Linked DNA regions of Fulvivirga ulvae. The protein of the gene in region 2 binds, or shares a complex with, the protein of the main gene of each other region. Links are inferred from orthologs where the notes say so. Each region holds a gene or a part of one and is shown on either strand. Other genes may lie near its edges.

What was found. The genes of interacting proteins can lie anywhere in the genome.
Region 1: the proteins of pheT (region 2) and pheS are in contact, whole or in part, in a crystal structure (PDB 6P24), measured with the Escherichia coli proteins. The link is inferred for Fulvivirga ulvae from one-to-one orthologs.

The regions. Positions count from the first base shown.
Region 1 is NZ_CP089981.1:2,590,487-2,594,233, reverse strand. Bases 298-3,165 are described here. They hold pheS (phenylalanine--tRNA ligase subunit alpha), read left to right. Parts: upstream 298-1,152; coding sequence 1,153-2,178; downstream 2,179-3,165. Other genes in these bases: LVD17_RS10750 (Rieske (2Fe-2S) protein), read left to right, coding at 3,034-3,165; LVD17_RS10755 (3-hydroxyacyl-CoA dehydrogenase NAD-binding domain-containing protein), read left to right, coding at 2,181-3,041; cysN (sulfate adenylyltransferase subunit CysN), read left to right, coding at 298-1,144. Outside these bases: more of cysN, read left to right, coding at 1-297; more of LVD17_RS10750, read left to right, coding at 3,166-3,471; LVD17_RS10745 (AAA family ATPase), read right to left, coding at 3,468-3,747.
Region 2 is NZ_CP089981.1:3,702,733-3,706,663, forward strand. What follows is about bases 193-3,244. They hold pheT (phenylalanine--tRNA ligase subunit beta), read right to left. Parts: upstream 2,902-3,244; coding sequence 484-2,901; downstream 193-483. Other genes in these bases: LVD17_RS15840 (hypothetical protein), read right to left, coding at 193-481; LVD17_RS15850 (DUF1684 domain-containing protein), read right to left, coding at 3,117-3,244. Also shown: LVD17_RS15835 (cell division protein ZapA), read right to left, coding at 1-173; more of LVD17_RS15840, read right to left, coding at 185-192; more of LVD17_RS15850, read right to left, coding at 3,245-3,722; RadC family protein, read right to left, coding at 3,726-3,931.

The DNA.
Region 1 (3,747 bases), 1.1 Mb from region 2 along the record:
TCAATATGAAGCTATTGAAGAATCCAGCAGACGAAAAGGTGATGCCAACGTCAATCTGGCATTGCTAACTGACGGACTGAGAGCTGAAAGAGAGCAGGGCATTACTATAGACGTGGCTTACAGGTACTTTGCCACCCCTAAGAGAAAGTTTATTATAGCCGACACTCCGGGACATATCCAGTATACCAGAAATATGGTTACCGGTGCTTCCACAGCTAACCTTGCCTTAATTTTAGTTGATGCACGAAATGGTGTTGTTGAACAAACACACCGCCATACATTTATTGCTGCTCTTCTGGGAATACCTCACGTTGTATTCTGTATCAATAAAATGGATCTGGTTGATTATGATGAAAAAGTGTACAACAAAATAAAGGATCAGATTGAGTCATTTTCTTCCAAGCTAGATGTAAAAGATATCAGGTTTATTCCCATCAGTGCATTAAAAGGTGACAACGTGGTTAATGAATCTGAAAACACTCCATGGTACAAAGGAGGAACGTTACTCTATTTGCTTGAAAATATTCATATTGGAAGTGACCACAACCATATTGACAGTCGTTTCCCGGTACAGCATGTTATTCGTCCTCATTCTGATAAGTACCATGACTATCGTGGCTATGCAGGTCGAATAGCTGGAGGAATATTTAAACCCGGAGATACTGTAGCAGTCCTGCCATCTGGTTTTACTTCTAAAATAAAGAGTATAGAAGTCTATAATCAAAAGCTTGAAGAGGCTTTCCCTCCGATGTCAGTAACTATGCAACTGGAAGATGACATTGATATAAGCCGTGGAGATATGATCGTCAGGGAAAACAATAAACCTAATGTAGGTCAGGATATTGATGTAATGCTGTGCTGGATGAATGCAAAACCATTGGTTGCCAATGGAAAATATGCTTTGAAGCATACAACCAGTGACGCCAGATGCATGGTGAAAAACATTCACTACAAAATGGATATCAATACTTTGCACAGAATAGAGGATGACAAAAACATAAGTATGAATGACATTGCCCGTGTAACACTGCGTACAACAAAGCCTCTGTACTATGACAGGTATAGTAGAAATAGAATTACCGGAAGCGTTATACTTATAGATGAGGCCACCAACGAAACTGTGGCTGCAGGAATGATCATTTAAAACAGGATATGCAGGAAAAAGTTGAAGCCATATTAAAGGAGGTTGAAGCCGCTGAAGCTAAAAATCAGGATGAGTTAGAACAATTCAGACTGAAGTTTATAAGCAAAAAGAGTGTAGTCGGAGATCTTTTTACAGAACTAAAAAATGTGCCTAATGACCAGAAAAAGGCCTACGGCATGAAAGTCAATGAAGTAAAGCAGGCCGTTCAGGCTAAGTTTAAAGCATTAATTGACAATTTGGAGGCCTCAGGCAAAGGTGGAGTGTCGGATCATGAAGACCTGACTTTACCACCGGCAGGACATACATTAGGCAGTATGCACCCCCTGACATATGTTAGGAACCAAATAATTGAAATTTTTGAAAGGATAGGTTTTAATGTAGCCGATGGCCCAGAAATTGAAGACGACTTCCATAATTTCACAGCTTTAAATTTTCCGGAAAACCATCCCGCACGGGAAATGCAGGATACTTTTTTCATTGAAAAAAATCCTGATATATTACTGCGGACGCATACTTCCAATGTGCAGGTAAGGCTTATGCAAAAACAAAAGCCGCCCATACGATCTATAATGCCTGGACGCGTTTATCGCAATGAAGCGATATCTGCGAGAGCACATTGTGTATTCCATCAGGTTGAAGGCCTTTATGTGGATAAAAACGTAAGCTTTGTAGACCTAAAACAAACACTTTATCACTTTGCAAAAGAAATGTTCGGTAAAGACACTAAGGTCAGATTCCGTCCGTCGTATTTTCCTTTTACTGAACCCAGTGCAGAGATCGATATCTCCTGCCAGATCTGTAAGGGGGATGGTTGCCAGCTATGCAAGTACACTGGCTGGGTCGAAATTGCCGGTTCAGGTATGGTAGACCCTAACGTCTTGGCCAACTGTGGCATTGACCATGAGGAGTACACCGGTTTTGCTTTCGGTATGGGCATTGAACGTATTTCTCAGCTAAAGTTCAGGGTAAATGACCTCCGATTATATACAGAAAACGATGTTCGGTTTCTAAAGCAGTTTTCAACTCTACATTAACTATGGATACTACTGCTGATATCAAGAGTATAGCCATTATAGGTGCAGGTACCATGGGTCAGGGCATAGCTCAAATAGCTGCCATGGCAGGATATAGAACCGTCCTTTTCGATATCGAAAAGGACGCACTTGAGAAAGCATTAAAATCAATAGAAAAGAACCTTGAAAAGGGTATTGAAAAAGGAAAAGTCACTCAGGAGCAAAGAAAAACTGCACTGGGGAATATCTCTGCTGTTACAGATCTTGATGAGGTCAAAGCAGACTTTATTATAGAAGCCATAGTAGAAAGGCTTGATGTCAAGCAGAAGGTATTTGCCGAATTGGAAAGAATAAATTCCAAAAAGACAATATTGGCCTCTAACACCTCATCCATCCCCATCACACAAATAGGAGCAGGGCTTAAACATCCGGAACGCTTTGTGGGGATGCACTTTTTCAACCCCGCTCACATTATGAAGTTGGTGGAGGTAATTTCAGGAGCGGCAACAGATGACAAAACAGCTATGCTTACAAAAGAGCTTGCTGAAAACCTGGGAAAGGTTGCTGTCATGGCAAAGGACTCTCCGGGTTTCATCGTTAACAGAGTGGCAAGACATTTTTATGTAGAGGGATTGAAAGTACTTGAAGAAGGAGTAGCTGGCATGGAAACAATAGACACACTGGTACAATCATCAGGGTTTAAAATGGGGCCATTTCAGCTTATGGACCTGATTGGTGTAGATACAAACTTTAGCGTAACTACGTCTATGTATAACTCTTTTTATCAGGATGCCAAATTCAGACCCAGCAGAATTCAACAACAGAAGGTAGATGCAGGTCATCACGGAAGGAAATCAGGGAAGGGCTTTTATAATTATGAATAATCTGAAACTTGTTTTCTTTTGGATTATCCTAATAGCGTCTTCCTGTAATGATTCTCCTTATAGAGAAGAGATTCCATATGCCTCCTTTCCAGATATTTATATTCAGTTAGATCTTCCTGAATTCAATGACCTATCTGTTGACGGAGGTTATGTTTTATTAAGCGAAGGAGTCAGAGGTATCATCCTATACCGCGAGAATTCTACAACATACCACGCCTTTGAAAGAAATTGCTCATACAGGCCATATGAAGCCGGTTCTACAGTAAACGTCCATACTTCTGAGTTGTATATGACAGATCCGTCTTGTCAATCTTCATTTAGCTTTACCAACGGCTATCCCACTGGCGGACCGGCTCAATTTCCTTTAAGAGAATATCAGGTAAGCCTAAACAGAAGAACACTCACCATTACTGATGAGCCTGTCAATTAGTTTGATTTAATAAGGTTATCGATAATGTCATCGATAGATATTCCTTCAGCCTCCGCTTTAAAATTTCTTACAATCCTGTGCCTGAGAGTCGGTTTGGCGACGGCTATTACGTCTTCAATATCCGGTGAGTACTTACCATTAAGCAATGCATTGCATTTAGCCCCAACCACAAGGTATTGAGAGGCTCTTGGACCAGCTCCCCACTCCAGATAATCATTGGCAACCGGAGCCGCCTTATCAGTATTAGGACGGGTTTTATGAACTAATTTAACTGCA
Region 2 (3,931 bases):
GCTACCATAGCTAGAAGATCTTGCTTATCGTCTATCCCAAATCTCTCTCTGTAAGATTTAATTCTTTCATTAATCTGCCTGCCGGCGCTTCTTACCCTTGCCTCGTCCTCAGCCTTTACCTTCATGGGGTATTCTCTGTCGGCAATTTTTATTCTTATAGAAAGTTCGTCCATATGGAGCGGTATTATTTACTTAAGTGCGCTATACACTTGTCAATCTCCTTTATATAATCGTCAATTTTCCTCTTCAGTTCAGAAGTATTGCCTTCTCCTGTATCTATTTCGTTTACAATCTTACTAATTTTAATCTTATTTTGAAAGCTACTGATCTGCTCCTCCTTGCTCTTTACTATACTTCTAAGCTCATCATTTTCACTTTTTAACTGAGAAACCTCCAGTTTGAGGGTTTTGTGCTCCCCAACCAGCAGATTTATTTTACGTTCCAACGATAACAAGTTAGCCTTTAGCTGTTCTTTGTTCATAATTACTTCCGGATTATTGCACCAAGGTCGCTTTCAAAAGAAGACATTAATTTAGTCATTGTTTTGTCGATAACCTTATCGGTTAATGTCTTTTCTTTATCCTGAAGGATGAAGCTTATAGCATAAGCCTTCTTGTCTTTATCTATATTCTCTCCTTCATAAACGTCAAACACATTAATAGAACGTAACAAGCGCTGCTCATTGTTTTGGGCAATTTCTCGGATTTCTTCGAAGCTTACCTTTTTATCAATAACCAGTGAAAGGTCTCTCCTCACTTCAGGGAATTTAGACACTTCTTCGTATACTATATTATTATTTGTCTTCTTTAAAAGCAAGTCCCAATCGATATCTGCGTAAAATATTTCTTGTTTAAGGCCTGCTTTTCTGGCCATTCCCGCATTGACTTTCCCCACTTTTCCCAGCTCTTTGTCATTCAGTAGCATCTTTAGGCCATAGTCAAACGGGAAGTCGTGAGTAACATCAGTTTTTAATTCTTTTCCTAATAATCGACCAACGACCAGATGTAGCATATGACTGATATCATGAAAAGCAACTTTTCTGGTCTTGTTGATCCAGTTTTCGTTTTCAATATCTCCGGTCATATATATGGCGAGCCTGTTGCTTTCCTTATAGTCACCTTCTTGCATGAAGTAGGTTTTTCCAAATTCAAAAAATCGCAGGTTCGTTTGCCTTCTATTGATATTGTGCATCGCAACTTCCAGTCCTGAATACAGCATGCTTTGTCTCATTACACCAAGGTCTTCACTTAGTTTGTTGAGGATAACCACACTGTGCTTTTCGTCCAGATCAGCAGCCTGCTCGGCATATGAGGGCCGGGTGAGTGAATTGGTCATGATCTCATAGAAACCGTTGCTCACCAGCAACTCTGTAATGGATTTTTGGGTTTTATTTCTGTCCCTGGCAGGAAAATCAGCCAGATAATCACTTTTTACAAACTCAGGGAGCTCAACGTTATTGAATCCATAGATTCTCAAAATTTCTTCGATTACATCAGCTTCCCTTTGTACATCTACTCGGTATGGAGGTACAGAAGCTACGAATGATTCATCAGACTCCTTGTGTGTTCCGATGTCAAGCAAATTCAGTATTTCGAATATCCTGTCACGGGCTATGTGCTTGCCTATGAGCCTGTCGATATTTTTGAATTTAATGGGCACTTCAAAATTTTTAATCTTTTCAGGATAGATATCTACCACTTCAGAGCTTATGCTTCCGCCTCCCAGTTCTTTGATCAGCAAAGCAGCCCTTTTTAATGCATGGACTGTTATTTCAGGGTCGGTACCTCTCTCGTACCTGAACGAAGCATCAGTTTTGAGTTGATGGTGTTGTGCAGTTTTACGAACGTAATCAGCTGAGAAATAGGCGCTTTCCAGGAATATGTTTTTGGTGCTGTCCTTAACGCCTGATTTTGTTCCTCCAAACACACCAGCAATGCACATACCCTCGCTGTCACCATTACAGATCATCAGATCTGTGTTTTGCAATTTCCTTTCTTTCTCGTCCAGGGTAGTGAAAGTAGTGCCCTGCGGTAAAGTTTTTACCAGTACTTTTTTGCCTTTGATCTCATCTGCATCGAAAGCATGAAGGGGTTGTCCCATCTCATGAAGTACGTAATTTGTAGCATCTACCACATTGTTGATAGGGGCAACACCAATAGCTTCAAGTCTTTGTTTTAACCAGGAAGGAGATTCCTTCACCTCTACTCCGCTAATAGTAACGCCGGAGTAGCGGGGACAGGCTTCGGTGTTTTCTACTGATACCTCTATGGCGTTGTCGGTATTGTCAATTTTGAAATCACCCACTTCAGGCCAGTGAACAGCCGTTTTTATGGCGGCTTTGAGGTCTCTGGCTACCCCGATGTGTGATGCCGCGTCTGCCCGGTTGGGAGTCAGCCCGATTTCTATCACTATATCATCAGTAAGGTTGAAGTACTCGGCTGCAGGTGTTCCGTTAGGCAGGTCAGTATCCAGTACCATGATTCCGTCATGGCTGATTCCAAGGCCTATTTCATCTTCGGCGCAGATCATGCCCTCCGAAACCTCGCCCCTGATCTTTGCTTTTTTGATCTGGAAGGGATCATGACCCTCCGGATAAAGTGTAGCGCCGACTGTGGCTACCACAACTTTTTGTCCTTTGGCAACATTGGGAGCACCACAAACAATAGGGACAGGATTATCACTGCCTATATCAACAGTGGTAACGGAAAGCTTGTCTGCATTCGGGTGCTTCTCACAAGTCAATACCTCGCCAATTACCAATCCCTTCAAGCCACCTTTGACCTGCTCAAAATTCTCAAGCCCCTCTACTTCAAGTCCGGTGTCAGTCAGCAATTTGCTGATTTCCTCAGGTGACTGATTTATGTTTATGTAATCTTTAAGCCAGTTTAAAGATATCTTCATGATCTGTTTCTTTGTTTATGATTCTACATGCAGTGTATCACTCCATGTCGCTTTTCGCTATTTCTTAGTGAAGGGGCAAAATTAAACATTTCCTGCTTTTAAGGATGGTGAAAGGCAACTTTTTGCAATGGACTATTCATGGAATCCTTGAAGTACCAGGGCACACTTTAAATCAGGGGTCTAATGCCTCTTATCGGCGGAGATTCCTGGTTCCCCTAGTGCTCGTAATTCTTCTCACCAGCCCGGATTGCTACGTCCAGTAAGTTTTCCCTTGGAGGTAGCGGACAACTGTATTCACTGCTGTATGCACAGTAAGGGTTGTATGCCATATTAAAATCGAGCATAATGCTGTTGCCTCCGCTATGTGTTACGTCAAGGTACCGGCCGGCTCCATAGGTTTCGTCTGCACTGGTGGCATCACCAAAAGCTAAAAAGAGTATATTTTCCTGTACATTTTCCAGAATCAGAAGCTTTTGTTCCTCATCATCAATGGCAAATGTGGTATAGCCGTATTCCAGGTACTCTTGCTCTTTATTGTCGCTTGTGGCTAACTTGCGGATCTTCCTTTCTTTTATAGGGTCAAACCGTGCTTTGATCTTGTATTTAAGATCGGGTTCAAAATAGGTTAGCCCTTTAAATGTTATATCATTTTCCTTGAAAGGAGACTCGCTGTTGTTCCTCATAAAGCTGTCCTGTTCGTCTCTCTCCTTTTCTATTCTTTGCTTATAAGCCTCAGGAGATTCCTCACCCTGTAATGAGTAAATGAGGATTACCAGGATTATAATAAAAGCTCCACAGTAAATGATCTTGTTTCTGCCCATAGTTTAAAGCATGTTTTCATCTGCAAAACTAAAGTAGCCATTATCGGTGAAAATGAGATGATCTAACACAGGGATTTCCAGCAGTTCTCCTGCTGATTTCATTTTATTAGTAAGGCTGATATCTGCCCGGCTGGGCTTTAGGTTGCCGGAAGGGTGATTATGAACCAATATGATAGAGCAGGCCAGTTCCTCCAGCGCAGATTTGAATA